DNA from 4 places in the Microbispora sp. NPDC049633 genome. Region 4 is predicted to be linked to each of the others. Evidence: predicted binding sites of a transcription regulator. Region 4 holds the regulator's gene; each other region holds the start of a gene.
What was found. Region 4 encodes LexA, which represses DNA repair genes until DNA is damaged. Its sites were predicted from a motif close to TCGAACANNTGTTCGA; they were not measured.
Positions count from the first base shown of each region.

Region 1 (7,139 bases), on a different contig from region 4:
ACACGTGGGCAGGTCGTCGATGAGCGCGACGACCTGCCCGGACGCCATCACGCCGAGGTCCGGGCGACCGTCCACCATGGCCGCCTTCAGCAGCATCGGGGTGTTGGCCGCCATCAGCACCTGCGACCAGCTCAACTCCTTGCCGTGTTTCATGGCCAGGCCGTCGCGGATCATGCCCGGCCACGACATGCCGGAGATCTTCCGGAAGCGCGCCGCGTTGCGCACCGCGCGCACCAGTCCGGACACCTTCCCCGACCGCTCCAGGCCGTCCACCAGGTCGGTGCGCAGCACGCGGTGCGGCATGCCGTCCACCTGCCGGGTGACCACGGTCTCGGACATGCCGAGGTAGGTCCGCTTCACCGCCTCCGGAACGGAGCTGTCGGCCGTCAGCAGGAACCGCGTGCCCATCGCCACGCCCGCCGCGCCGTACGCGAGGGCGGCGGCGAGGCCGCGCCCGTCGAAGAAGCCGCCGGCGGCGATCACCGGGATGTCGACGGCGTCCACGACCTGCGGCAGCAGCAGCGTCGTGGCGACCGCCCCGGTGTGGCCGCCGCCCTCGCCGCCCTGCGCGAGAACGGCGTCGGCGCCCCAGGCGGCGACCTTCTCCGCGTGCCGCCGGGCGCCGACGGACGGGATGACCACGATCCCGGCGTCCTTGAGTCTGGCGATCAGCTCCCGGCGCGGGGCGAGGGCGAACGAGGCCACCTTCACCCGGTTCCGGATGAGGACGTCGACCCGCTCCGCCGCGTCGCCCGCGTCGGCGCGCAGGTTCACCCCGAACGGCGCGTCGGTGCGCGAGCGGACCTCCTCGACGGCGGCCGCGAGCTGGGCCACGGTCATCGTGGCCGAGGCGAGGATGCCGAGGCCGCCCGCGTTCGCCACCGCCGACACCAGCCGGGGACCGGCCACCCAGCCCATGCCGGTCTGCACGACCGGGTGCCGCACGCCGGTCAGCCGCGTGAGCGGGGTGTCCAGCATCGGCCCGATCACACCCGCACCTCCAGGTCACGCAGAAACTTCGGGTCCAGCACCTCGCGGATGAGCCGCAGCTCCTCGTCGGCGGGCTGCCGCGTCCGCGGCACGTCGCCCTCGACGACCAGGTCGAAGCCGGTGGCCGCCTTCACCTGTTCGACCTCGACGCCGGGATGCGCCGAGACCAGCCGCATCGAGCCGTCGGAGGTGCCGAAGTCGAACACCGCGAGGTCGGTCACCACCCGGCGCAGGTCGTGGAAACGGGCGGCCCGCGGGCCCAGCCCGGCCGCACGGTCGCGGCCGACGCCGCTGACCACGTCCACCTCCGGCACGAAGACCCGGGTGGACTGCTTGGGGATCCAGTAGCTGGTCGGGTTGCAGATCGTGTTGCCGGGGGCCCCGCGCACGCCGAGCAACTGCGACTTCGGCCGCGCCCAGTCGCCGATGGCCGAGATGTTCGTGTTGCCGTACCTGTCGATCTGGGAGGCGCCCATCATCACGTGCCTGCGCCCGTTCTGCACCAGCCACAGGTGCTCACGGAACGGCAGCCAGCCCTCCACGGCCCCCGCGGGGGCGCCGAACGGCACCGCCTCGGCGGTCAGCAGCGCGCCGCCGTCCGTGGTCAGCAGGCCAGGCTCGAACGTGAGCCGGGCCAGCCGGGCGCCCAGGATCGAGCAGGTGCCCATCGCCGCCGCCAGGATCTCGCCGTCGCCGCGCCACGCCTCCGCGCAGGCCACGACGCAGATCTCCGCCCGGGTCGCGCTCATCGCCCCTCCTCACGCCACTGCCGCACGGTCTCCCGGTAGGCCGCCTCGTCGCCGGACAGGAACCGGTCCGCGAACGCCGCCCACGCCTGCGGGTCGGCCGCCGAGGCGGCGTAGTGCAGCTGGAACATCTCGTCCCGGCCCTGCCCCCCGTGGGTGGAGTGACAGTCCGTGAAGTGACCGCCGCCGGGGGTCTCGACCACGCCGGTCACGTGCATGCGGCTGACCAGCAGCGTCTGCGGCGGTCCGCCCAGCTCGCCCGGCTCGACCATCCGCTCGCAGGACACGAAGCACCGCCCGGCCGCCTTCGCGAACAGGTCGTCCAGGTACGGATCGGGGCCGAGGTAGCGCCCGTTGCCCCGGGTGTCGGCCACGTCCACGTGCACCAGCGCCACGTCCATCGTGAGCGCGGGTACCGCGATCAGTTCCTCCCCGTCGTCGTACGGCGAGCGGACCGTGCGCAGTCCGGGGTTCACCCGCATCACGTCCGAGCCGAGCCCGGCCCGCGTCGGCAGGAACGGCAGCCGGTGTGCCGCCGCGAGCAGGCCGAACATGAACATGCCCTCGTCGTACTCGGTGAACTCGACGGTCCCGCGCTGCCGGGCGGCCCGGAAGTGGGGTTCGAGGGCGATCGAGTCGAGCGTCACGAACGGGGCGACGACCTTGCGCACCTTGCCCGCCGCGCAGAGCAGGCCCACGTCAGGCCCGCCGTACGACACGATCGTCAGGTCCGTCAGCGCGGACCGGTAGACGGCCCGGACCAGCGCCATCGGCTTCCGCCGGGAGCCCCAGCCGCCGATGCCGATCGTCATGCCGCTCTCCAGCGAGCCGACGATCTCCTCGATCGTCATCCGAGTGCCCATCACCGGCCTCCTTCCGCGACGAAGGCGTCCCGGTGCCGGTCGCCGGCGCCCATCAGGTTGAGTTCGAAGGTGAAGCCCTGTTCGAACCGGTAGCTGCGCTTGACGTCGACCGGGTCGATGCCGTTGAGGGACTCCTTGGCCCGCCGGATGACGTACGGGTCCTTGGCCGCGATCCGCGCCGCCACCTCCAGCGCCGCGTCGCGCAGACGCTCGCGCGGCACGACCTCCAGCACCGAGCCGAACGCGTGCAGTTCGGTGGCGGTGACGTTGCGGCATGTGTAGACCATCGCGCGCATCAGGTGCTGGGGCACCAGCCGGGCGAGGTGGGTGGCCGCGCCGAGCGCGCCCCGCTCCACCTCCGGCAGGCCGAAATAGGCGTCGTCGGAGGCGACCACGACGTCGGCGTTTCCGGCCAGGCCGACCCCGCCGCCCAGGCAGAAGCCGTGCACCGCGGCGATCACGGGCACCTCGCACTCGTAGACCGCCTCGAACGCCGCGTAGCAGCCGCGGTTGGCCCCCACCAGCGCGTCGAACCCGGGGGTCGCCTGCATCTCCTTGATGTCCACGCCGGCGTTGAACCCGCGGCCCTCGGCCCGCAGCACCACGACGCGGGTCTCCGGGTCGCGCCCGGCCTCCCGTACGGCGTCGGCCAGGTCGAACCATCCGCGCACGGTCAGCGCGTTGACCGGCGGGGCGTCCACCACGACCTCGGCGACGCCCTCGCCGTCACGGCTGGTCGAGATTCCCATGCGACACCTTTCCATCTAACATTTGTTAGAAATTACGCTAGCAGAGCGGATCGCCGCAGGCGATGCCCCTTGTCGGGTCGGAGAGACCGGGATGATCTGCAGTGACCGGGTCGTCGTCGACGACCTCGGGTTGAGCCTGTCCGGCGAGGGCGGGTCGGCCACCGGAACGGCGGGCGGCAGGGAGCGACGGGCGCTCAGGGCGCCCGGCTCTCCCCGGCGAGTTGTTCGCCGAGGCCGGTGCGGCGGTAGCGCAGACGGCGGCCTTCCCGTTCGCCGGTCACCAGGCCGGCGTCCCTGAGCGTGGTGAGGTGGTGCGAGGCGGTCGCCGGAGCCAGCCGGAGGGCGGCGGCCACCTGCCCGGTGCTGGCCGGTTCGGCCAGCAGTGCGAGCACGGCCGCGCGGGTCGGGCCGAGCAGGGCGGCCAGCGCCGCGGGCGGCTCGGCCGGCACGGGCCGGTCCCACAACCGGCCGTAACCGCCAGGGGCGTACCACAGGGCACGTCCCGACGGGGTGCCGGTCATCGTGTACACGTGCGGACCGGTGAACCCGGTCGGCAGCAGAGTGAGCGGATGCCCGTCCAGGCCGAACTCGCCGTCCTTGGCGTACGCGAGCCGCAGCGCCTCGCCGTCCCAGTCGAGGCGCGGGTGCAGGTCCGTGAGCAGCGCCCGCGGCCCGCGTTCGGCGGCGAGGAGCCCGCGGCGGGTCAGCTCGCCCTCGGCGAGCGCGCGCAGCCGCGGCCAGGCCGGCGCGATCGCCACCGCGAAGTAGCGCCTGGCCTCCCGCACCGTCTCGGCCAGCGCGCCCGCCGGGTCGGTCGCGAACCGCTCGATCTCCGGCGGCGCCCGGTGCCCGGCCCAGGCTCGGTCCACCTCGGCCGCGGCCCGGCCGGGCGGGGTCGCGGCGACCACCCGCAGCTCCTGCTCCAGGGTCGGCCGGGCGGTGACGGGCGCGGGGGTGAGGAAGTCGGGCACATAACCGGTGGGGCCGGGGACCAGCGGGCCGAGGGTGGTCAGGCCCCGCAGCGACGGCTCGGCCCGGGCCCGCCAGGACGCGGGGACCAGCCGCGCCGAGCGGGAGCGCAGCGCGAGGCAACTGGCGACGACCTCCGCCATCGGGCTGTGCGCGAACCTGAGCCGCAGCAGGTCGGCGGGGGCGAGCTCGATCCGGATCACCCGTCCATTCGAGCATGCTCGAACGGCTGACGGACAGCGCCCCCGCGTTCGTACGGTCGGCGCATGGAATACCCCCGTTTGGGGCGGACCGGCCTGCGCGTCAGCCGGATCTGCCTCGGCACGATGAACTTCGGCTGGCAGATCGACGAGGCCGAGAGCCACGCGATCCTCGACCGGGCGCACGCCGACGGCGTGAACTTCGTCGACACCGCGAACATGTACGGCCGGGAGACCGGTGACGGCCTGAGCGAACGCTTCATCGGCCGCTGGTTCGACAAGACCGGCCACCGGGACAGGATCGTGCTGGCCACGAAGGTGTACGCCCCGATGACCGAGTGGCCGAACGACGGCGGGCTGTCGGCCCGGCACATCATCGCCGCCTGCGAGGCGTCGCTGCGCCGCCTGCGGACCGACCGGATCGACCTCTACCAGATGCACCACGTGCAGCGGGACACGCCGTGGGAGGAGATCTGGCAGGCCATGGAGACCCTGGTCGTCCAGGGCAAGGTGCGATATGTGGGCTCGTCCAACTTCGCCGGCTGGCACCTCGCCCGCGCGCAGGCGGCGGCCGATCGGAGGAACTTCCTCGGCCTGGTCTCCGAACAGTGCAAATACAACCTGCTCACCCGGCACGCCGAGCTGGAGGTGCTGCCCGCCGCGGTCGAGCTGGGGATCGGGATCCTGCCCTACTCGCCGCTGCACTTCGGCGCGCTGTCGGGGGCGCTGCGCAAGCGGCGCGAGGGCGCGGGCGGCCGCAGCGTGCTGCACGCCCCCGAGCGGGTCGAGCCGCACCGGGCGGCGATCGAGGGCTACGAGAAGCTGTGCGCCGAGATCGGCGAGGAGCCCACCACCGTCGCGCTCGCCTGGCTGCTGTCGCGTCCCGGGGTGACCGCCCCGGTCATCGGGCCGCGCTCCCCCGGGCAGCTCGACCTGCCGCTGACCGCGCTGCGCACCGGGCTGTCCGCCGAGATCCTGTCCCGGCTGGACGAGCTGTTCCCTCCGGTCGGCAAGGGCGGCCCCGCCCCGGAGGCCTGGGCCTGGTGAAACCGCGCCCGGCGGCGTCATCCGAGCGTCTACGCCACCCGAATCGTTTGTAGGGAAGAGCGCACCAGCGGGACGATGAAATCTGACCTCGGTGCTTTCAAGGTTCGACGATGGCAGGGCATTCATCGACGAAGTACTGGTCCCGCTGTCCGACGCATACGAGGTGGTCAGACGAGCCGACTACAAGGCCGCTACCGGAGCCGACGAGGTCGACCGCCTGCTCCGCTGGTTGAATCTCCTCGACAACGACGATCGGATCCCCCCGGCGATCCTTTACCTCAGCCGGCCGACGGTCCACACGCATGATCTGCACCGGTTCCTCGCCGACCTCGAACGCCTCGCCGCGAGCCTTCTCAGCCGGCGCATGGACGTCACTCGACGCTCGAGCGATACGGCCGAGTTCTGCACGCCGTCGAGACAGGAGCCGACCTTTTCGGACCGACCTCCCCGTTGCAACTCGACGACGCCGAGGGCAGGGAGACTTTGAACCGGCTGCAGGCCGAGATCTACACCGTCACCGCCACCCCTCGCGAGGAGGGCGGCCCTGACGGCCGCCGTCGAACTGCCCTGTGTCGACCCCCTTTAGGAAGGCGACTGAGCCGCGCCGACCACGAAGGACTCCAGCCGGTGCAGCAGGGCGGCCATCTCGCCCTCGGGCAGGCGGGTGGTGTCGGCGCTCAGCTCCACGCCGAGAGTGCCCTTCCAGCGCATCAGGGCCAGGCAGAAGTAGCAGCTGCGCTGGTCCGTGCCGGGAAGCCACTCCAGCTCGGACTCCCCGTCCCCGCTGCCGGCGCCGCCCGGATCCTCGCCGGGACGCAGGTCGTTGAAGCAGCACGACGGAAACACGGAGACGCCCCGGTCGGCGCTCACTCGGTCGATCATCGCGTCGAAGGCCCGCGTGTCGAAACGCGCGCGCCGGTAAGACGCGAGAACCGCCGGATACTCGCTCACGAGGGTCTCGCCGAGGCTTCCGCACGAGCCCAGGGTGAACAGTCCCAGCTGATTCAGGCTGGTGACCAGGTCTCGGGTCCGATCGTCGAAGCGGTTGTGCACGATCGGGGTGATCGCGCACACCTCGTGCCCGGTCAGCTCGCGCAGCAGCATGGTGACCGCCACCAGCAGCACCGTGGCTGTGCTGACGCCGGTACGGCGGGCGAGCACATGTGCGGCGTGGTTGAGCCGGGGCGAGGACAACACGGCCCGTGCGTACCTCGGCGTCGAGCCCGCTCCGACCGCTTTCGGGAACATACCGGACGGCACGGTCCGCAAAAGCGCCTCCCACTGCGCGATCGCCCGGTCGGAGCGGGCCGACGCGGCCTTCTCCTCCCGTACCAGGTCGAGCAACTGCGACGACGGCGGTCGCGCGATCGCTCCGCGCAGCAGCAGCATCCGCAGGTCGCGCACCACGACGTCGGCCGCGCGCCAGTCCGCGACGACGTGACTGATCGCGAGCGCCACGTGGGTGGCGGCGCCGTCGGAGACCACGAAACCGGCGCGCAGCGGCTGCTCCCCGTCGCCGAAGGATCGACCGGCCAGACGGGCGACGAGGTCCGCAGCGGCGGCGTCGGCGTCGCC
Region 1 is NZ_JBFAOO010000027.1:5,446-12,584, reverse strand. Features, by position in the region: gene AB0J39_RS09970 (nitronate monooxygenase) at 1-978, opposite strand, end outside; gene AB0J39_RS09965 (CoA-transferase) at 987-1,739, opposite strand; gene AB0J39_RS09960 (CoA-transferase) at 1,736-2,599, opposite strand; gene AB0J39_RS09955 (enoyl-CoA hydratase family protein) at 2,599-3,348, opposite strand; gene AB0J39_RS09950 (transcriptional regulator) at 3,543-4,520, opposite strand; gene AB0J39_RS09945 (aldo/keto reductase) at 4,584-5,564, shown strand; gene AB0J39_RS09940 (hypothetical protein) at 5,656-6,051, shown strand; gene AB0J39_RS09935 (condensation domain-containing protein) at 6,147-7,139, opposite strand, start outside.
Region 1: a site for LexA is predicted at 3,363-3,378, ahead of AB0J39_RS09955 (enoyl-CoA hydratase family protein). Genes of this name have one in related genera too.

Region 2 (7,139 bases), on a different contig from region 4:
TTCCCTATGACGTAACCGGCAGTTGCCTCGTTGTTGTGATCTAAGTCACGTTGTGTGTGAAAGCCGATATATGGTCGTCCGTTTGCTGGGGGTGTCCTCCAGTGCGGCGGGCACCTCATGCACGCCGACCGGCTCGAACACGCCGTCCGGGAGATAGCAGCAGGCGCGGCCGGGGGCCCCGATAAGGACGTCGCCGCCCGCGCGGGACAGGAACGGGGTGACCCGCCGGGCCAGCGGCTCCTCGTAGTAGACGTCCCCGGCCAGCACGACCTGCTGGGACGGCGTCCCGTCGAGCAGGTCGCCCCCGGCGACCCGCACCGCGACGCCGTTGGCGCGGGCGTTGAGCCTGACGGCCGCCAGCGCGTACGGGTCGACGTCGTTGGCGACGACCAGGGCGGCTCCGGCCAGCGCCGCGGCGACCGCGACCAGTCCCGAGCCGGTGGCGAGGTCGAGAACGGTACGCCCCCGCACGATCTCGGGATGGTCGAGCACGTGCCGGGCCAGCGCCTGCCCGCCGGCCCAGGGGCAGGCCCAGAAGGGCAGCCGCCCGGCGCGCTCCCACAGCTCGTACACGCGGTCGTCCTCACCGGCGCCCCGCGCGGCATGCGTGGAGATCACATGCAGCCGTATCTCCGGCACGTACGGCACGGCCGCGAGCCCGGTGTGCGCACGCACGAACTCCTCGGCATCCCCGGTGTTCCCGGTGTCGTCCTGCACGGTGGCCGATCGTATCCGCAGGGGCCAGGCCTCCGGGTCACGCCTCCGGTCACAGAAGCGTGAGCTGCTCGGCCGCCGCGGGCGGGCGGACCGGCCGCTCGCCGAGCCGTCGCGCGGCACGAGCGCCGCGCGGGGCCGACCGGCCGACGCCGTGCTCGCGGGCGAGCGCCCGCACGGTCTCGCCGATCCGCTCCTGGTACGCCCTGGGGGCGTAGGCGCCCCTGCCGTACAGCTCCAGGTAGCGGGGGACGAGCCGGGGGTGCTCGCGGGACAGCCAGGCCATGAACCACTCGCGCGCGCCGGGCCGCAGGTGGAGCACGATCGGCGTCACGTGCGTGGCGCCGGCCTCGGCGATGCGGCGGACGGTGGTCTCCAGCGCCCGGGGCGAGTCGGACAGATAGGGGAGGATCGGCGCCATCAGCACGCCGCACGCGACGCCGCGCTCGTTGAGGGCGGCGCACACCTCCAGCCGCTTGCGCGGCGCGGGGGTCCCGGGCTCGACGGCCCGCCACAGCGACTCGTCGGTGAACCCGATCGAGACGGCCGTGCTCACGTCGGTCACCTCGGCCGCCTCGGCGAGCAGATCGAGGTCGCGCAGGATGAGCGAGCCCTTGGTCAGGATGGAGAACGGGTTGCGGGCGTCCCGCAGGGCGCCGAGGATGCCGGGCATCAGCCGGTAGCGGCCCTCGGCCCGCTGGTAGCAGTCGACGTTGGTCCCCATCGCGATGGGCTGCCCGCGCCACCGGGGCGCCGCCAGCTCCCTGCGTACGAGGTCGGGGGCGTTGACCTTCACCACGATCTTCGAGTCGAAGTCCCGCCCGGAGTCCAGGTCGAGGTATTCGTGCGTCCTGCGGGCGAAGCAGTACGTGCACGCGTGGGTGCAGCCGCGGTAGGGGTTGACGGTCCACTCGAACGGGACCCGGCTCGCCGCGGGGACCCGGTTGACGATCGACCGCGCGTGGATCTCGTAGAAGGTGACGCCGCGGAACTCGGGGGTGTCGAAGGTCCTCGTCACGGCCGACCGGGCGAACAGGGGTGTCGTCTCGCTTTGCCCGCCTTCGTCGGTCTCGAGGCGCAGCCCGTCCCATCGCACCCCCTGATTAGAACATAGGTTCGATCGAGATCGCAACATGCAACACGTCGTAAATCGCGAGCCTGGAAACGGCTAACGATCTTCATCGTTGGGCAGAACGTCGGCACATACCTTGCGTTCTGGGAGTGTTGCGCGATGGCCTGGTCGCAGGACGAAGAGCGGATGCTGGCGATGATCGAGCGGCACCTCACGGACGAGGATCCGAAGCTCGCGGCCAGGCTCGAGTCGTTCAACCACCGTGCGGAGCGTGGACGGCAGGAGCGGGCCTCCGGCCGGCGGCCGGGCCGCTCGACCGTGATCATCGCGGTGAGCTGGCTGCTCATCGCCACGTTGATCGCGACATTGCTGGTCATGGCCCTGCGGCACGACGCCGCCGCTCTCCCCGTGTAGCGCCGGCGTCATCTCACTCGGGCGGGGTCAGGGCAGGCCCTTGAGGAAGCGCGCGGCGACCGGCGCGGCCACGCTGCCGCCCATGCCGCCCGCCTCCACGACGACGGCGAAGGCCAGGTCGCCGCGATACCCGATGAACCACGCGTGCGAGTCGAGTTCCGGCCCGGTGCCGAACTCGGCGGTCCCGGTCTTGCCCGCCGTCCCCGCGGGCAGCCCGGCGGCGTGGGCGGTGCCCTTGGTGACGACCGCTCTCATCATCGACCGCAGGCCCGTGACGACGTCGCCCGGCAGTTCCCTGGGAGCGGCCTTCTGCTTCAGCGAGGGCACCAGTGTGGGCGGCCGCCAGGAGCCGTCGGCCACCGCCGCGGCCACGGTCGCCATCACCAGGGGACTGGCGGTGATCCTGCCCTGCCCGAACGACTCCGCGGCCAGGTCGGCGTCGCTGGTGGCCTTCGGCATGCTGCCGGCGGTCGCCGGGACGCCGATGCGCAGCGGCTGGTTGAAGCCCAGGTCCGTCGCCAGGTCGTACAGCTTGGCCGCGCCCAGCTTGTCGGCGGCGAGCGGGGCGAACGTGGTGTTGCAGGAGTGGGCGTAGGAGTCGAGGAACGACAGCGACCCGAACGCCTCGTGGTCGGAGTTGCGGATCTTCAGTCCGCCGACGACCGCCTCCTTCGGGCAGGTCACGCGGCTCGACGGGGTGAGTCCCTCGGCCAGCAGCCCGGCAGCGGTGATCGTCTTGAACGTGGACCCGGGAGCGTACTTGCCGTCCAGTGCGCGGTTGAACCCGCCCTTGTTGTTGACGACGGCGAGGATCTCGCCCGTCGAGGGCCTGACCGCGACGAGCGACGCGGGCTTGTCCAGGTCGCGCACCGCGTCGGCGGCGGCGCCCTGCACCTTGAGGTCGAGGCTGGTCCGCAGGTCCTTGCCGGGGGAGCCCTCGACGGCGTGCAGGGTCTCGCGGCTCTCGCCCACCACCCGGATCTCGGTGGTGGGGGTGCCGGCGAGCTGCTTCTGGAACGTCTCCTGCAGGCCGCCGCGGCCCACGGCGTCGCCCTTCTTGTAGGCGGCGCCCAGCTTCTCGACGTCCTTGTCCGTCGCCTTGTCCAGGAAGCCGACCAGTTGCTGCACCGAGCCGCCCACGTCGCCGCCGTCGATGCGGCCGCCGCCGGCGCCGGTGACGGCGGCCCGCTGCGGCCATGACGTCTTGAGCGCCAGGTGGTTGGTCCCGTCGAGCGCGGGGTGGACCGCGGCCGGCGACCAGTCGACCTTCCAGTAGTGGTCCTTGACCACCAGCTTCAGCGAGCCCCGGTAGGTCCAGTCGCCGACGTTCTTCACGGTGGCCGTGGCGGTGTAGGACGCGGTCGCCCTGTCGTCCTTCGCCGCGCCGGCCCGCACGTCGCGGACGGCGACCTTCGCCACCGCGAGGTTCTTGGTGAGCTCGGCGTACGCCGCGTCGAAGCCGGGGGCGGGAGCGGCCAGCTCGGCCTTCATCGCCGCGAGGTCGCCCCGCGACCAGGCCGCGGTGAACCGCGCGGCGGTCTCCTGCGGCGTGCCGCGCGTGTGCAGCACGTAGTAGGCGCCGCCGGCGGCGGCCCCCACCAGCACGACGGCCACGGCGGCCGAGATCGCGACAGTACGTCCTCGCGGCACGTGCACCCCCAATGACGGCCTTGCGGTCGGGACCAGAGCCTAGCGGGGTCAAATCGTTATTTACACTCCTGTTTCCCCGGCGCTCTTGACGCTGGCGCCGTACCGGGGGACGTATTCCTGGCCGGACAGGCGCTGGATCGCGGCCATGACCTCGTCGGTCACCCGCCGCCGGTCCCGGGCGTTGCCCGCGTCGCCGGTGAAGATCAGCGGCTCTCCGAACCGCACGCCGATGCTGTGCAGGCGCGGCACCGACGCGCCGGGCGGCAGCACCTTCTCGGTGCCCAGCATGGCGACGGGCACGATCGGGGCGCCGGTGGTCAGCGTGAGCCAGGCCACGCCGACCTTCCCCCGATAGAGACGGCCGTCGGGGGAGCGGGTGCCCTCGGGATAGATGCCGAACAACTCGCCGGCCTTCAGCACCTCCACCGCGGCGTCGAGCATGTCCTGGGCGGCTGTGACGTTCTCGCGGTCGATCTCCATCGCCCCCATCGAGCGCATCCATGCCGCCACGACGGGGTTGCCGGTGAAGTACTCCTTCTTCGCCACGAACCGCACCATCCGCGGCACCACGGCCGGCATGAAGAACGAGTCGAGGACGGACAGGTGGTTGGAGGCGAGGATCGCGGGCCCGTGCGCGGGAACGTGCTCGAGTCCTTCCGTCCGCGGCCGCCACAGCGCGTGCATGACGGGAACGCTGACGAGCTTCAGGGCGGGGTAGAGCACGGCCTCTCCTTCTCCGGTCCGACGCACATACCCTAGGGCGACCTGACCCCCGCACAGGTGTAGGGCCCCTGCAACGGGGCCCTTCGTGTTTTGTGCGGCTTCACCATGGCCCGTCTGTACCTACTAGTATGTACGGCATGAGCACATCGGACCGCCTGATCGAGAGCACCCGCGAACTGCTGTGGGAGCGCGGCTACGTCGGGACCAGCCCGCGGGCCATCCAGCAGCGGGCGGGGGCCGGGCAGGGCAGCATGTACCACCACTTCTCCGGCAAGCCTGACCTCGCGCTGGCCGCGATCGGCCGTACGGCGGAGGAGATGCGCGCCGGGGTGGAGGAGATCCTGGGCGGCCCCGGCACGGCCGTCGAGCGGGTGTCGGCCTACCTGCGGCGCGAGCGGGAGGTGCTGCGGGGCTGTCCGATCGGCCGGCTCACCCAGGACCCCGAGATCATGGCCGATCCGGCGCTGCGGCGGCCGCTGGAGGAGACGTTCGGGTGGCTGCGCGACCGGCTCGCGGCGGTGCTGGCCGAGGGCCGCGACCGGGGCGAGCTCGACGCGGGCCTCGATCCCGCGCGGACCGCCGCGACGGTCGTTGCGGTGCTGCAGGGCGGCTACGTCCTGGCCCGCGCGGCCGGTTCGCCCGAGCCGTTCCACCAGGCCGTCGACGGGGTGCTCGCCCTGTTGTCCCGCGCCTGAGCACACAAGGAGACCCGCCCGTGTACGCGATGCAGTACGAGATCACGTTGCCCGCCGACTACGACATGACGATCATCCGGGAGCGGGTGGCCACCCGCGGCCACGCCCTCGACGACCGGCCCGGACTCGGGCTCAAGGCCTACCTGGTCCGCGAGCGCGGCGCCGCCGGCTCCCCGGTCAACCAGTACGCGCCGTTCTACCTCTGGAACGACGCCGGGAGGATGGGCGAGTTCCTGGTCGGCGGGGGCGGCTTCCAGGGCATCGTCGCCGACTTCGGCCGCCCGGCCGTACGGCACTGGACGGGGCTGGCCGTCGAGGCGGGGCCGGCCAGGGGGAGGGCGCCCCGCGCGGCGTCGCGGCGGCTGGTCTCGCTGCCCCACTCGGCCGACCTGACGGAGCAGGTGGCGGCCGCCCTCGCCGGACTGCGTGAGCTGGGCGGCGCCGACGGCCTGCACACCGCGGCCCTCGCCGTGGACCCTCACCACTGGCGGCTGATGACGTTCGCACTGTGGGAGCGGGAGGCGCCGGGCGTTCACGGAGACGCCGAGCGCTACGAGGTGCTGCACCTGTCCGCGCCCGGCCTGACGAGCCTGCCCGCGGGCCGGGCCTGGTGACGGCCCCGGAACGAGACGACGGCCCCGCGAGACCGGAGTCTCGCGGGGCGTCCACGTCGAGGGCCGATGTGGCGGTCGCCTCCTCGGCGAGATGCACAACACGGCTCCAGCCGAACGGTATTCCGTGAAGGCGGTGATTGCGGCCCGGGGGACACAAACCACATCGGCCATGAACGACTCTAGCCGATTTCCGCCCCTGCTTTCTCCCGCCCCCCGCATCGGGGTCCGTCATCAGCGCCCCAAGAAGCCCACGTGCACTATCGTCGGCTGGTGACGAATTCGATCAATACTGCACGACTCGTGCTGCGGCGGTGGCGCGAGGAGGACAAGGAGCCGTTCGCGGCGCTGAACGCCGATCCGGCCGTCATGGAGCACTTCCCGGCCACGCTGTCCCGCGAGGAGAGCGACGCGCTCGCCGAGCGCGCCGACGCCGGGTTCGACGAGCGCGGGTTCGGCTGGTGGGCGGTCGAGGCGGACGGCGAGTTCATCGGCTTCACCGGACTGCAGGTCCCCAGGTTCACCGCGCACTTCACGCCGTGCGTGGAGATCGGCTGGCGTCTCGCCCGCTCCGCCTGGGGGCATGGGTACGCCTCGGAGGCGGCACGGGCGTCGCTGGAGGACGGGTTCGGCCGCCTCGGCCTGACCGAGATCGTCTCGTTCACGGCGGTGCCCAACGTCCGCTCGCAGGCCGTGATGCGGAGGATCGGGATGACCCACGACCCCGCGGGGGACTTCGACCACCCGGTGCTCCCCGAGGGGCACCCGCTGCGCCGGCACGTCCTGTACCGCATCCGCAGGCAGGGCTGAGCCATGCGACTGCTGGTGCTGGGCGGCACGACGTTCGTCGGGCGGTGGGTGGTCACGGCCGCGGTGGAGCGCGGCTGGCACGTGACCACGTTCACCCGCGGGCTGGCCGGATGGGCCCACCCCGCGGCCGAGGCGGTGACCGGCGACCGGCTGCGCCCGGCCGACCTCGCCCCGCTCACCGACGTCCGGTGGGACGCCGTGGTGGACACCTGGGCCGGCGCGCCCCGGGTGGTGCGGGACAGCGCCCGCGCCTTGGCCGGCTGCGCGGACAGATACCTGTACGTCTCCAGCAGGGCGGTGTACGCCCCTCCGATGTCGGCCGGCCTGAACGAGGACTGGCCCACGGTCGAGGCGTCGGCGGACGCAGAGGACGTCGACTACGCCCCCAACAAGCGGGGCGGCGAGATCGCGGTGGAGCAGGCCTTCGGCGACCGCGCCGTGCTGGCCAGG
Region 2 is NZ_JBFAOO010000087.1:1,308-8,446, forward strand. Features, by position in the region: gene AB0J39_RS22245 (50S ribosomal protein L11 methyltransferase) at 46-717, opposite strand; gene AB0J39_RS22250 (Rv2578c family radical SAM protein) at 767-1,810, opposite strand; gene AB0J39_RS22255 (DUF3040 domain-containing protein) at 1,946-2,200, shown strand; gene AB0J39_RS22260 (penicillin-binding transpeptidase domain-containing protein) at 2,228-3,850, opposite strand; gene AB0J39_RS22265 (lysophospholipid acyltransferase family protein) at 3,911-4,573, opposite strand; gene AB0J39_RS22270 (TetR/AcrR family transcriptional regulator) at 4,711-5,268, shown strand; gene AB0J39_RS22275 (DUF4865 family protein) at 5,298-5,882, shown strand; gene AB0J39_RS22280 (GNAT family N-acetyltransferase) at 6,153-6,689, shown strand; gene AB0J39_RS22285 (NAD-dependent epimerase/dehydratase family protein) at 6,693-7,139, shown strand, end outside.
Region 2: a site for LexA is predicted at 1,819-1,834, ahead of AB0J39_RS22250 (Rv2578c family radical SAM protein). Genes of this name have one in related genera too.

Region 3 (7,139 bases), on a different contig from region 4:
CGGTCTCCAGGCCGATCATGCCCATGGCCGCCGCGGCCCACTCGGTCTCCTTGTCCTCGACCGGGTGGGGCGCGTGGTCGGTGGCCACGCAGTCGATCGTGCCGTCGGCCAGCGCCTCGCGCAGCGCCCGCACGTCCTCGGCCGTGCGCAGCGGCGGGTTCACCTTGTAGATCGGGTTGTACGAGCCGAGCGGCGAGCTCTCCGCGCAGGAGTCGGTCAGCAGCAGGTGGTGCGGGGTGACCTCGGCGGTCACGTCCCAGCCCTTCGACTTGGCCCAGCGGATGATCTCGACGGAGCCCGCGGTGGAGACGTGGCAGACGTGCAGCCGGGAGCCGACGTGCGCGGCGAGCAGGCAGTCACGCGCGATGATCGCCTCCTCGGCGACCGCCGGCCAGCCGGTCAGGCCGAGCCTGGCCGACACCTCGCCCTCGTTGAGCTGGGCGCCCTCGGTCAGCCTCGGCTCCTGGGCGTGCTGGGCGACGACGCCGTCGAACGCCTTGACGTACTCCAGCGCCCGGCGCATCAGCACGGCGTCGGACACGCACTTGCCGTCGTCGGAGAAGACCCGGACGCGGGCCGCGGAGTCGGCCATCGCGCCGAGTTCGGCGAGCTGGCGGCCCTCGAGGCCGGAGGTCACCGCGCCCACGGGCTGCACGTCGCAGTGGCCGTGCTCCTGGCCGAGCCGCCAGACCTGCTCCACCACGCCGGCGGTGTCGGCCACCGGGGAGGTGTTGGCCATCGCGTGGACGGCGGTGTATCCGCCGCGCGCCGCGGCCTGGGTGCCGGTCTCGACCGTCTCGGCGTCCTCCCGGCCGGGCTCGCGCAGGTGGGTGTGCAGGTCCACCAGGCCGGGCAGGGCGACGAGCCCGTCGGCGTCGACCGTCTGGTCGGCCCTCGCGCCCGCGAGGTCGCCGGTCTCCGCCACGACGCCGTCGCGCAGCAGGATGTCGCCCGGGGCGCCGCCCAAGATCCGGGCGCCCCTGATGAGGATGGTGCTCACAGCCGTCCCCTCGTGAAGGTCGTGGGTGCTCATTCGGCGCCTCCGATCGCGGGCTCGGATCCGCCGAGCAGCAGGTAGAGAACGGCCATCCGGACGGTCACGCCGTTGGTGACCTGCTCGACGATCGTCGAGCGCGGCGAGTCGGCGACCTCCGCGGAGATCTCCATGCCGCGGTTCATCGGGCCGGGGTGCATGACGACGGCGTCGTCGTGCAGCCGGGCGAAGCGGTCGCGGTCGAGGCCGTAGCGGCGGCTGTACTCCCGCGCCGAGGGGAAGTAGGCCGCGTTCATCCGTTCGAGCTGGACCCGCAGCATCATCACGACGTCCGACTTGGGCAGCACGGCGTCGAGGTCGTAGGAGACCTGGCAGGGCCACGTCCCTACCGCGACCGGCAGCAGGGTCGGCGGCGCGACCAGCGTCACCTCCGCGCCGAGCGTGTGCAGCAGCAGCACGTTGGACCGGGCGACCCGGCTGTGCAGCACGTCGCCCACGATGGCGACCTTCAGGCCCTCGAGCTGGCCCAGCCGGCGGCGGATGCTGAAGGCGTCGAGCAGCGCCTGGGTGGGGTGCTCGTGGGTGCCGTCGCCGGCGTTGACCACGCTGCCGCGCACCCAGTTGGCCAGGCGGTGCGGCGCGCCGGAGGCGCTGTGCCGGATCACCACGGCGTCGGCGCCCATGGCCTCCAGGGTGAGCGCGGTGTCCTTCAGCGACTCGCCCTTGGACACGCTCGACCCCTTGGCCGAGAAATTGATCACATCGGCCGACAGGCGCTTGGCCGCGGCCTCGAACGAGATGCGGGTCCGGGTGGAGTCCTCGAAGAAGAGGTTCACCACCGTGCGGCCGCGCAGCGTCGGCAGCTTCTTGATGGACCGCTGCGAGACCTGGGCCAGTTCCTCGGCCGTGTCGAGGATGAGGAGGGCGTCGTCGCGGGTGAGGTCGCCGGTCGAGATCAGGTGCCGATTCATCGGTCGTCCTCCTTGATGAGCACGACCGCGTCGCGCCCGTCCGTCTCCTCCAGGAAGACCTTGACCTTCTCGCTCTTGGAAGTCGGCAGGTTCTTGCCGACGTAGTCGGCGCGGATCGGCAGCTCCCGGTGGCCGCGGTCGACGAGCGTGGCGAGCTGGACGGCCCTGGGCCTGCCCACGTCGTTGAGCGCGTCGAGCGCGGCGCGCACGGTGCGGCCGGAGTAGAGGACGTCGTCCACCAGGACGACGGTCCTGCCGTCCACGCCGTCCGGGGGCAGTTCGGTGCGGCCGAGCGGGCGCGCGGGCCGCAGGCGCAGGTCGTCGCGGTACATCGTGACGTCGATGGCGCCGACGGGGACCTTGATCCCTTCGAACTGCGCGATGCGCTCGGCGATGCGCTGCGCGAGGGTGGCGCCGCGAGTGGGGATGCCGATCAGGACGACGCTCTCCGCGCCCCTGGTCCGTTCGAGGATCTCGTGCGCGATCCGGGTGAGCGCCCGGTGGATGTCGGGCCCCTCCAGGACGGCGCGGGCCGGATTTCGGGCATCAGACATGAAAAAGTCACCGCCTTTCCCGCCTCACGGGACGGGTCTTAAAGGGTGTTCGGTCTGCTTAGAGTATCAGGGCCGTCTGCGAACCCCCCTCCCGCCAGGGGTGATGCCCCCCGGGTCCGCTCGCCGGCGGCGTGGTGAGGACGCGACGGGAGACGCGCCGGTGACGTACCGGGGAGCGGAAGCCGCATCGCGCCGGGTGTCGGGGATTTCGGGGAGAGCACTGTTTGACGCTCTTTTTTCCAATCAGCTTGACCTTTGGGAGTGTCGGCTTTACCGTCACTGTCCGTAACCACAACACGCGACCTTCCTGGGTAAAACCCGACGCAGCGGTCACCGAAGGTGCCGGACTCGGCCACCAGCCCCGGTGTTCGGAACGCTTAGGACAAGGACGCACAATCAAGTGAGAAGAGACATAGAAAGCCGGGGGCCACACGATGCCGTCTGACTACGCCAAGTCGCTGGGCGCGCGCCTGCGCGCCATTCGGACCCAGCAGGGGCTGTCCCTGCACGGTGTGGAAGAGAAGTCCCGCGGACGGTGGAAGGCCGTCGTCGTGGGCTCCTATGAGCGGGGCGACCGCGCGGTGACCGTGCAGAAGCTCGCCGAGCTCGCGGATTTCTACGGAGTGCCGGTGTCGGAGCTTCTTCCCGGCGGAGCCGCCCCCAGCCCGCTCGCGCCCGCGCCCAAGCTGGTCATCGACCTGGAGCGCCTGTCGCAGCTGCCGAAGGACAAGGCCGGCCCGCTGGCGCGTTACGCCGCGACGATCCAGAGCCAGCGTGGCGACTACAACGGCAAGGTGCTGTCCATCCGGCAGGAGGACCTGCGCTCGCTCGCGGTCATCTACGACAAGTCGCCGGTCGAGCTGACCGAGGAGTTCATCCACTGGGGCGTGCTCGACGCGGAGGCCCGCCGCGCCGTCGAGTCCTTCTGACCTGCCGTCTTGGCCCGTACGCGGCTCCCCGTGCCCGCCCGCTCGGCGTAGTCACGGGCGGCGTCTTTCGCTTCGGGGAGCCGTCGGTACGAGTGATTCCTGTCACGCGGGGATAGGCAGGACATGACGTTTTACGTGGGCTCCGAGGTGGGCAGGCTTCGCCGCGTCCTGGTCGACATTCCCGAACTCGCGCTCAAGCGGCTCACCCCGGGCAACAAGGACGGCCTGCTGTTCGACGACGTGCTCTGGGTGCACCGCGCGCTGGAGGAGCACCGGGAGTGGTGCGGGGTGCTCGCCGGACGCGGCGTCACGGTGCACCACCTCGGTGACCTCCTGCGCGAGGTGATCGAGATCCCCGACGCGCGCAAGCACATCCTCGACGGCAGCGTCGACGAGCACTGGTTCGGCCCGCTGGCCGCCGACGCGATCCGCAACACGCTCGACTCCCTCGACGCCGACAGGCTCGCACCGCTGCTGACCGGCGGGATCACCAAGCGCGAGATCATGGAGCTGGGCTGCGACCCGGGCTCCATCACCTTCCACACGCTCGCGATGGACGACTTCGTCCTCCCGCCGCTGCCCAACCACCTGTTCGCCCGCGACACCTCCTGCTGGGTGTACGACGGGGTGTCGATCAACGCGATGCGCAAGAAGGCGCGCAGGCGGGAGACCGTCAACTACGAGGCCGTCTACCGCTGGCATCCGCTGTTCGCCGCGGGTTACGGCAACCCGGACGACGGCGGGTTCAACGTCTGGTACGAGGGCGTGCGCATGGCCCCGGCCACCATCGAGGGCGGCGACGTCCTGGTGCTCGGCGACGGCGTCGTGCTCGTCGGGGTGAGCGAGCGCACCCAGCCGCAGGCGGTCGAGATGCTGGCGACCAACCTGTTCCGCGCGGGGTCGGCGACCCGCATCGTGGCGCTCGACCTGCCCAAGACCCGCGCGTTCATGCACCTCGACACCGTGATGACCAACGTCGACGTGGGCGTGTTCACCAAGTACGCCGGGCTCGGCATGCTCCCCTCGTACACGGTGGAGCCGGGCGACACCGACAAGGAGCTGAAGGTCACCGACCACCCGCCGGAGGACATGCACAAGGCGATCGCGCGGGCCCTCGGCCTGGACGACATCAAGGTCCTCACGCCGACGCAGGACGTGCACGCGGCCGAGCGCGAGCAGTGGGACGACGGCTGCAACGTGCTGGCGCTGGAGCCGGGCGTGGTGGTCGCCTACGAACGCAACACCACGACCAACAATTACCTGCGCAGGCACGGCATCGAGGTCATCACGATCCGCGGCAGCGAGCTCGGACGCGGACGCGGCGGGCCGCGTTGCATGAGCTGCCCGCTGGAGCGCGACCCCGTCTGAGCACCCGCGCCCGCACCCGCACAGCTCGCCCGGACGGGACGAGCGGGACCATGGCCGGAGACGGAGGTCAGCCGGCCATGGGCAGGGTGGGGCGGCCGGGCAGACCGAGGATCGACTCGACCTCGCCGACGAACCTGTCCGCCTCCGCTATGATCTCTTCCGCGTCGTTCTGCGTGACGGCGCGGACCATGCCGGCCTCGGCCGCCGCGCGCTTGGTCGCGCTCACCGCGAAGTAGGCCGCCCAGTCCGCGAGCTTGGGCTCGGCCTCCGGCAGCAGCTCCCAGGCGCTGCGCAGGCGCCGCCTGCGGCCGTCCATCGGCCGCGGACGCGCCGCGAGGATCCCGGCGGCCGCACGGAGGGCCGCCAGGTGGGCCGACACGTAGCGGTCCGCGGGGGTGGGCCCGACGGTGGCGTCCGCGAGGCATGCCCTGGCGTCCGCGAGGTGTGCCAGAACCGCCTGCGAGAGCCGGGGCCCGCTCTTCTGATCGTCATTCTGCTCAGTCATGCCCGCCTCCTTGAGTCGTGGCACTCCGGCGAAGGTCGCCGGTGACCTCACAGTCGCAGATCGCACCGACAATTTCGCCGGCCGGGAGATCCCGTGAACCGCTCGAGATCGCCCGACGCTTTCTCAGGCTCCCGTGGGCGGCCGGACGAGGAGCTTCCCCTCTCCCCGTCCGGCCCACGCCGCGGGCCGTGCCGCATCCGTCTCCGCCGACGACGAAGGCACGAATCCAACGGGGTGGGCGCGAGCCGCGAGTCCCACGCCCACTCCATCGAACATAGATTCGATCATGTCCACTGTCAAGACTGTCAACGAATACGTGTTCGAGGAGTGTGGCGCAAACGCGGGCACGAGACGACGGAGGGGCCCCGCGCGATCACCTCACGCGGGGCCCCTCCGGAAGTGGAACTAGCGCCTGAAGGCACCCCTGACGTGCACCGGGACGCCCTTGCCGAGCATGCCCGGCAGGACCTCGGCCACGTTCATGGGCAGCCGCACGCAGCCGTGCGACGCCGGGTAGAGCGGCACCGACAGCGCGCCGTGGAGCGCGATGCCGCCGTTGAAGAAGATCGGGTTGTAGAGCTGCCCGAGGTAGGACCGGTGCCAGCCCTTGACCCGCCAGGTGGTCTTGTAGTCGCCGGTAGGCGTGCGGGCGCTGCCGGAGAACCGCTGCCGCTTGCCGTTCCAGGTGGCGTACTCGGTGTAGGGGACGCCGCTGCCGCTGGAGATGTGACTGATCATCACCGGCGCGTCGTTCCGGTACAGAACCATCACCTGTCTGGTCAGGTCCACCTCGACGCGGGCCGGCTTGCCCCGGGGCACCAGGACCCTGGGCGCGCGGGGATTCTCCAGCGCTCTCCAGGTGCGGGCGGCGATCGTGCTGGTCGGCTTGATCCCCTGCACCTTCTGGAAGGCCCAGACCGCCGTCAGCGTGGTCCCGCCGTAACGGCCGTCGGCCGAGCCGGGCATGTACCCGAGCTCCCTGAGCCGGGACTGCAGCGCCTTCACGGCCGAGCCCTTGGCACCGAGCCTGAGCGTCTTGCCCGGCGCGGCGAACGGCGGGTAGGCGGCACGCCCGGGCACGGCGGCCCGCGCCGGAAGCGCCGGGAACGCCGGAAGCGCTGACGGCACGGTGCTCGCTGACGGCACGGTGCCCGCCGACAGCACGGTGCCCGCCGACAGCACGGTGCCCGCCGACAGCACGGTGCCCGTGGTCACCGCTCCCGCGGGCGCGGTGGTGCGCGCCTGCGCCGTGCCGGTGACGCCGGCCGCCGCGAACGCCACGGCTCCCACCGTGACGAGCGTGGCCGCGGCCAGTCGCCGTCGACCCCTCATCATGACCAACCCCTCATAAGCCCGATTCTCGATCAAAGGACCCACCATACGGTCCGATTGTGAGCCGCGTGATCACACGTGGCCATAATCGGTGACGTATGTCCTGGCAATCCGTTTAGAGTGACCGCGTGGCAGAAAAGTTGCATCCGAATGTCGTCCGGGTCCAAGAGGCCCTGCGGGCTCACGAGGTGACGGGCGAGGTCGTCGTGCTGGACGAGGCCGCCCCGACGGCCGCCACTGCGGCGGCCCAGCTCGGTTGCGAGGTGGGCGCGATCGCCAACAGCCTGATCTTCGACGCGGACGGCGCGCCGCTGCTGGTGCTGACCAGCGGTGCCCATCGCGTGAACACCGATCTGATCGCGCGGCTCGTCGGCGCGGCGAAGGTACGGCGGGCCACGCCGGAGTTCGTCCGCGAGCACACCGGGCAGCCCATCGGCGGCGTCGCCCCGGTGGGGCACCCCGCGCCCGTACGGACGCTGGTGGACA
Region 3 is NZ_JBFAOO010000063.1:22,917-30,055, forward strand. Features, by position in the region: gene AB0J39_RS18410 (dihydroorotase) at 1-1,000, opposite strand, end outside; gene AB0J39_RS18415 (aspartate carbamoyltransferase catalytic subunit) at 1,030-1,965, opposite strand; gene pyrR (bifunctional pyr operon transcriptional regulator/uracil phosphoribosyltransferase PyrR) at 1,962-2,519, opposite strand; gene AB0J39_RS18425 (transcriptional regulator) at 2,954-3,448, shown strand; gene AB0J39_RS18430 (arginine deiminase) at 3,572-4,816, shown strand; gene AB0J39_RS18435 (SAV_6107 family HEPN domain-containing protein) at 4,884-5,321, opposite strand; gene AB0J39_RS18440 (L,D-transpeptidase family protein) at 5,727-6,656, opposite strand; gene AB0J39_RS18445 (YbaK/EbsC family protein) at 6,782-7,139, shown strand, end outside.
Region 3: a site for LexA is predicted at 5,590-5,605, ahead of AB0J39_RS18435 (SAV_6107 family HEPN domain-containing protein). Genes of this name have one in related genera too.

Region 4 (7,139 bases):
CAACACCCTGCGGGTGCCGTTCTCCGACGACGCGCTCAAGCCGGGCGCGCAGGCGACGAGCGTCAACACCGCCTCCAACCCCGACCTGATCGGCCTGTCGCCGCTGCAGATCCTCGACAAGGTCGTGGACTACGCGGGCCAGAAGGGTATGCGCATCATCCTCGACCGGCACCGGCCGACCAGCGCGGGCCAGACCGCCCTGTGGTACACCTCCGGCGTCCCCGAGTCGACCTGGATCAGCAACTGGAAGTCGCTGGCCCAGCACTACGCCGGCAACCCCACCGTCATCGGGGCGGACCTGCACAACGAGCCGCACGCGGACGGCACCAACCCGAACGCGACCGGCTCCTGCTGGGGCTGCGGCGACCAGTCGCGTGACTGGCGCCTGGCGGCCGAGCGGGCGGGCAACGCGATCCTGTCCGTGCAGCCCAACTGGCTGATCTTCGTGGAGGGCGTGAGCTGCCCGAGCGGCGGCCTGTCCAACATCTGGGACAACGACCCCAGCAACGACGAGGACTGCGGCTGGTGGGGCGGCAACCTCACCAAGGCCGGCCAGTTCCCCGTACGGCTCAACGTGGCCAACCGGCTCGTCTACTCGCCGCACGAGTACGCCACGTCGGTCTTCCACCAGAACTGGTTCGACGACCCGAACTACCCGGCCAACATGCCGGCCATCTGGGACAAGTACTGGGGCTACCTGTACAAGCAGAACATCGCCCCGATCATGGTCGGCGAGTTCGGCACCACGCTGGCCAGCAACATCGACAAGGTCTGGCTCCAGGAGCTCATGAAGTACATGGGCACCGGAGTGAACGGCATGTCCTTCACCTACTGGTCGTGGAACCCCAACTCGGGTGACACGGGCGGCATCCTGAAGGACGACTGGGCCACGGTCGACCAGGCCAAGCAGAGCATCATCTCGCCGTACCTCATCCCGCCGGTGGGCGGCAACCCGCCGGTGTCGCCCTCGCCGCAGGTCTCGCCGAGCGTGTCGCCGCCGGTGTCCCCCTCGGTGTCGCCGCCGGTGTCCCCGTCGGCGTCACCGTCGTCCGGGGGTGGCAAGACCTGCACCGCCACGTACAAGGTCGCCAACCAGTACCCCGGCGGCTTCCAGGGCGATGTCACCGTGAAGGCCGGCAACTCGGCCATCTCGGGCTGGACCGTGAAGTGGGCCTTCCCGAACGGCCAGAGCATCAGCCAGCTCTGGAACGGCACGCTCAGCGCCAGCGGCGCCAACGTCACCGTGACGAACCTGTCCTACAACGGCGCGCTCGGGGCCGGGGCCTCGACCACGTTCGGCTTCAACGGCAGCTGGTCCGGCAGCAACGGCGTTCCGTCCTCGGTGAGCTGCACGGCGAGCTGAGCGGGCGCCTCACGCCAGCGCGGCGGCGATCCTGGACAGGATCTCCTCCAGGATCGCCGCCGACGTCGCGAAGTTGAGGCGGGCGAAGGTGTCGCCGCCTCCGTAGTTCGGGCCCGGGTTGAGCTTGACCCGGGCCTCCCGCTCGAGGAAGTGCGCCGCGCCGGGCACGCCGAAGTCGAGCCACGCGAGATAGGTGGCCTCGGGCATGCGGTACCCGACCGACGGGAGCCGCTCGGCGATGCGCCTGCGGTTGCGGTCGAGAATCGCCAGCACCTCCTCCAGCCACGCGTCGCCGTGCCGCCAGGCGGCCACCGTGGCCTCCACGCCGAGGACACTGGGCGCCCCGTAGATGTGGGCGGGCTGACGGCCGAGCGCGTCCCTGGCGTCCTTCGCGCCGATGTGGGCCACCGAGCAGTGCAGGCCGCCCATGTTGAAGGCCTTGCTTGCGGAGGTCAGCGTGACGGTGCGCTCGGGAAGGATCGTGGCGAACGGGATGTGCCGGGCCGGGGCGTACGTCAGGTCCGCGTGGATCTCGTCGGCGATCACCAGCGTGCCGTGCCGGTCGGCGTACGCGGCGACCGCCTCGAGCTCCTCACGGGTGAACGAGCGGCCCGACGGGTTCTGCGGGTTGACCAGCAGGAGCACCCGGACGGGCTCGCCGGGGACCTCGAACCTGCCGTCGGCCGTGAGCGGCATGGGCACCAGGCGGCGGTTCATCCCGGTGATCGTGCCGAGGAAGGGGTCGTAGGCCGGCACGTGCAGCGCCACGGCGTCGCCGGGGTCGGTCATGACGTGCAGCAGCACCTGGAGGGCCTGGTTGAGGTCCGTGTAGGACCGCACGTGGGCCGGATCCGCTCGCCAGCCGTACCGCGCCTCCATGCGCTCGGCGAACGCCTCCGCCAGGGGCCCGGCGGTCGGCTCGTCCAGCCAGGCGGGATAGCCGAGATCCGTGGCGGCGCGTCTCGCGATGGCCTCCGTGACCGCGTCGGGCACGGGGAAGTCCATGTCGGCGACCCAGGCGGGGATGACGCCGGACGCGGCGTGGGCCCATTTGATTCCGTCACGGCGGCGGGCCGCATCCAACGACAGCGAGTCGAGATTCACCCGACTCACCCTAATTGCGAATTAGTGACCAGCGGAAAGGGGTGGTCGTCGCGCCCCGCGGCACGTCGTGCCGCGGGGCGCCGACGCCGTCACAGCTTGCGCAGGACGGCCGTGACCTTGCCGAGCACGGTCGCCTCGTCACCGGGGATCGGCTCGTAGTTGGGGTTGTGGGGCACCAGCCACACGTGCCCGTCCTTGCGCTTGAAGGTCTTCACGGTGGCCTCGCCGTCGATCATGGCGGCCACGATGTCGCCGTTGTCGGCGACCGGCTGCTGCCGCACCACGACCCAGTCGCCGTCGGCGATGGCGGCCTCGATCATCGAGTCGCCGGAGACCTGGAGCAGGAACAGGGTGCCCTCGCCCACGAGCTGCTTGGGCAGGGCGAACACGTCCTCGATGCTCTGCTCGGCGAGGATGGGACCACCGGCGGCGATGCGGCCGACCAGCGGCACGTAGGCGGCCGTCGGACGGCTGAACCCGGCCTCCTCCTCCGTGGTGGCGTCCGGATCCACCCACAGCACCGGCTCTCCGGGCAGCCGGACCTCCAGGGCGCGGGGGCGGTGCGGGTCGCGCCGGAGGTAACCCTTACGCTGGAGCGCCGTGAGCTGGTGCGACACGCTGGAGGTGCTCGTCAGCTGGACTGCCTCCCCGATCTCCCGCATGGACGGCGGATAGCCGCGCTGCTGGACCGAGTCGCGGATCACCTCGAGGATCTTCCGCTGCCTGGGGGTGAGGCCAAGCGAGTCGCGCCTGCGAACCGCGAGGTCGCTGACGCCATCCGCTTGCTCACTTCGGTCACCCACGATGCCACCTCTCAATCCGTGTTCCTCATGTCGCACAGAGCGACCGTACCGCGATTCAAGATCACCGTCAAACAATTGTTCGATATCCAGCGAAATCGCCGATCTCGCCGTTCCCCTCATCGTACGGGAGTTCGATCGATCCCGTGTTCGATTTACCCGATCTTCCAGGGCCGATGTACGTCCAGGTCAGAGGCCATGCGGAAATCGGCGAGGAAAGGCGCCGTAAAGGGCCTATTCCGCGACCGGCGGGGCAGGTGAGGCGGCCGTGACCGGAGGCGCGACACGCGCGCCGAACAGGCACTTCCCCTCCCAAGGCCGGTTCGACTTGCGTTCAAGGTCGGGCACTTCTACGGTTGGACCACAACATCTAGTAGTCACACCGGTGTAAGTTCACCACACCTTGTGTTCGGGATGGGCGTTCAGGGAGGCGATGGAGTGCACTGTCCGTTCTGTCGCAACCCGGACACGCGGGTCGTGGACAGCCGCGCCGCCGAGGACGGGGCAGCGATCCGTCGCCGGCGCACCTGCCCAGAATGCGGGCGCAGGTTCACCACCCAGGAGACGGTGCTGCTGATGGTGAGCAAGCGCAGCGGGGTCACCGAGCCGTTCTCCCGGGAGAAGGTCGTCGCCGGCGTGCGGCGGGCCTGCCAGGGACGCCCGGTCAGCGAGGACTCCCTCGCTCAGCTCGGGCAGCGGGTCGAGGAGAGCATCCGGGGCACCGGCGCGGCCGAGATCGCCTCCCACGAGGTGGGTCTGGCCATCCTCGGTCCGCTCCGCGACCTCGACGAGGTGGCCTACCTGCGCTTCGCGTCGGTCTACCGCAGCTTCGAGACGCTGGCGGACTTCGAGGCGGAGATCGAGCGGCTCCGTGCGGCCCACGGCCCGGGGGGCGAGAAGTAGGCGCCTTCCGGGGGACCGGGACGAGGCGGACGGCGGCGCGCGACGGCGCGGCGCGACGATGTGGTTGTAACGAGCGTGGTCCGGAGAAGGGGCTCCATCGGGCCCTGGGAGGGGGAAGTCATGACGGAGACCGTGAGCGGCACCGTATCGGGTACGGGGGGCCGGGGGGGCAAGCGCCCGCGCAAGGGCCTGAAGATGAAGCGCGTCTTCACCACCCCGGGCGTCCACCCGTACGACGAGGTCCGCTGGGAGCGGCGCGACGTCGTGATGACGAACTGGCGGGACGGCTCGGTCAACTTCGAGCAGCACGGCGTCGAGTTCCCCGACTTCTGGTCGGTCAACGCGGCCAACATCGTCACCACCAAGTACTTCCGCGGGGCGGTGGGCACCCCGCAGCGTGAGTCGAGCCTCAAGCAGCTCGTCGACCGGGTGGTGGGCGTCTACACCAGGACCGGCCTGGAGAACGGCTACTTCGCCTCCGACGAGGACGCCGAGATCTTCGACCACGAGCTCAAGCACGCGCTGATCCACCAAGTCTTCAGCTTCAACTCGCCGGTGTGGTTCAACGTCGGCACCCGCTCGCCCCAGCAGGTGAGCGCCTGCTTCATCCTGGCCGTGGACGACACGATGGAGTCGATCCTCGACTGGTACAAGGAAGAGGGCGTCATCTTCAAGGGCGGCTCGGGCTCCGGGGTCAACCTCTCCCGCATCCGCTCGTCCAAGGAGCTGCTGTCCAGCGGCGGCACGGCCAGCGGCCCGGTCTCCTTCATGCGCGGCGCCGACGCCTCCGCCGGCACCATCAAGTCGGGCGGCGCCACCCGCAGGGCGGCCAAGATGGTCGTCCTCGACGTGGACCACCCCGACATCGAGGAGTTCATCGAGACCAAGGCGCGCGAGGAGGACAAGATCCGCGCGCTGCGCGACGCCGGGTTCGACATGGACCTCGGCGGCAAGGACATCGTGTCCGTCCAGTACCAGAACGCCAACAACTCGGTGCGTGTCTCCGACGAGTTCATGCGGTCCGTCGAGGCCGGCGGGCAGTTCGGCCTGCGGGCCCGGCTGACCGGCGAGGTCATCGAGGAGGTCGAGGCCCGCTCGCTGTTCCGCAAGATGGCCCAGGCCGCCTGGGAGTGCGCCGACCCCGGCGTGCAGTACGACGACACGATCAACGACTGGCACACCTGCCCCGAGACCGGGCGCATCACGGCCAGCAACCCCTGCTCGGAGTACGTCCACCTGGACAACTCCTCGTGCAACCTCGCGTCGATCAACCTGCTGAAGTTCCTGCGCGACGACGACAGCTTCGACGTCGCGAACTTCGTCAAGGTCACCGAGCTGATCATCACCGCGATGGACATCTCGATCACCTTCGCCGACTTCCCGACGCAGAAGATCGCAGAGACCACCCGGGCGTACCGCCAGCTCGGCATCGGCTACGCCAACCTGGGCGCGCTGCTGATGGCGACCGGCCACGCGTACGACTCCGACGGCGGCCGGGCCATCGCGGCCGGGATCACCTCGCTGATGACCGCCGTGTCCTACCGCCGCTCGGCCGAGATGGCCGGGATCGTCGGCCCGTACGACGGCTACCAGCGCAACGCCGAGCCGCACAAGCGGGTCATGCGCAAGCACGCCGCGGCCAACGACGACCTGCGCACGCTCGAGGACATGGACAAGGCCCTGCACGCCGAGGCCACCCGGCAGTGGCAGGAGTGCCTGCGGCTCGGCGAGAAGAACGGCTACCGCAACGCCCAGGCGTCGCTGCTCGCCCCGACCGGCACCATCGGCCTGATGATGGACTGCGACACCACCGGCATCGAGCCCGACCTAGCGCTGGTCAAGTTCAAGAAGCTCGTCGGCGGCGGCTCGATGCAGATCGTCAACCAGACGATCCCGCGGGCGCTGCGCCGGCTCGGCTACCTCGAGGAGCAGGTCGAGGCCATCGTCGAGTACATCGCCGAGCACGGCCACGTCGTGGACGCCCCCGGCCTGCGGCCCGAGCACTACGAGGTGTTCGACTGCGCGATGGGCGAGCGGGCCATCGCCCCGATGGGCCACGTCCGCATGATGGCGGCCGTCCAGCCGTTCCTGTCCGGTGCGATCTCCAAGACCGTGAACCTGCCCGAGTCGGCCACCGTGGACGACATCGAGCAGGTCTACCTGCAGGGCTGGAAGCTCGGCCTCAAGGCCCTGGCCGTCTACCGCGACAACTGCAAGGTCGGGCAGCCGCTGTCGGTCGCCAAGAAGACCCCGGAGGAGGCCTCCCAGGAGACCGCGGAGAAGGAGCCGGTCGTCCAGGTCGTCGAGGTCGCGAGGCCGACCCGGCGGCGGATGCCGAACCAGCGGCCCAGCATCACCACCCGCTTCACGGTCGGCGGCGCCAAGGGCTACATGACCGCGTCGTCCTACCCCGACGACGGGCTGGGCGAGGTCTTCCTCAAGATGTCCAAGCAGGGCTCCACCCTCGCGGGCGTGATGGACGCGTTCTCCGTGGCGATCTCGATCGGCCTCCAGTACGGCGTGCCGCTGGACACGTACGTGCAGAAGTTCGTCAACATGCGGTTCGAGCCGGCCGGGATGACCGACGACCCCGACGTCCGGATGGCGCAGTCCGTGATGGACTACATCTTCCGGAGGCTCGCGCTCGACTACCTGCCGTACGAGGACCGGGCGGCCCTGGGCATCTTCTCCGCCTCCGAGCGGGCCGCGCAGCAGCGCGGGGAGGACCCGGCCGCGCTCCAGGACGTCGACACCGCCGCCCTGGCGCAGTCCGCGCCCATCGAGAACGGCCAGCCGGCGTCGATCGAGGCCAAGCCCGCCGAGGGGCCGTCCGCCGGGCAGCCCGCGCCGGTCGCGGTGCCCGAGCCGCGCCGGGCCGGCGCCTCGCTGGAGAGCCATCAGGGCCGTACGGCCGACGCGCCGCTGTGCATGACCTGCGGCACCAAGATGCGGCCCGCGGGCAGCTGCTA
Region 4 is NZ_JBFAOO010000005.1:37,654-44,792, forward strand. Features, by position in the region: gene AB0J39_RS02775 (cellulase family glycosylhydrolase) at 1-1,363, shown strand, start outside; gene AB0J39_RS02780 (aminotransferase class I/II-fold pyridoxal phosphate-dependent enzyme) at 1,373-2,467, opposite strand; gene lexA (transcriptional repressor LexA) at 2,557-3,273, opposite strand; gene nrdR (transcriptional regulator NrdR) at 3,706-4,170, shown strand; gene AB0J39_RS02795 (vitamin B12-dependent ribonucleotide reductase) at 4,291-7,139, shown strand, end outside.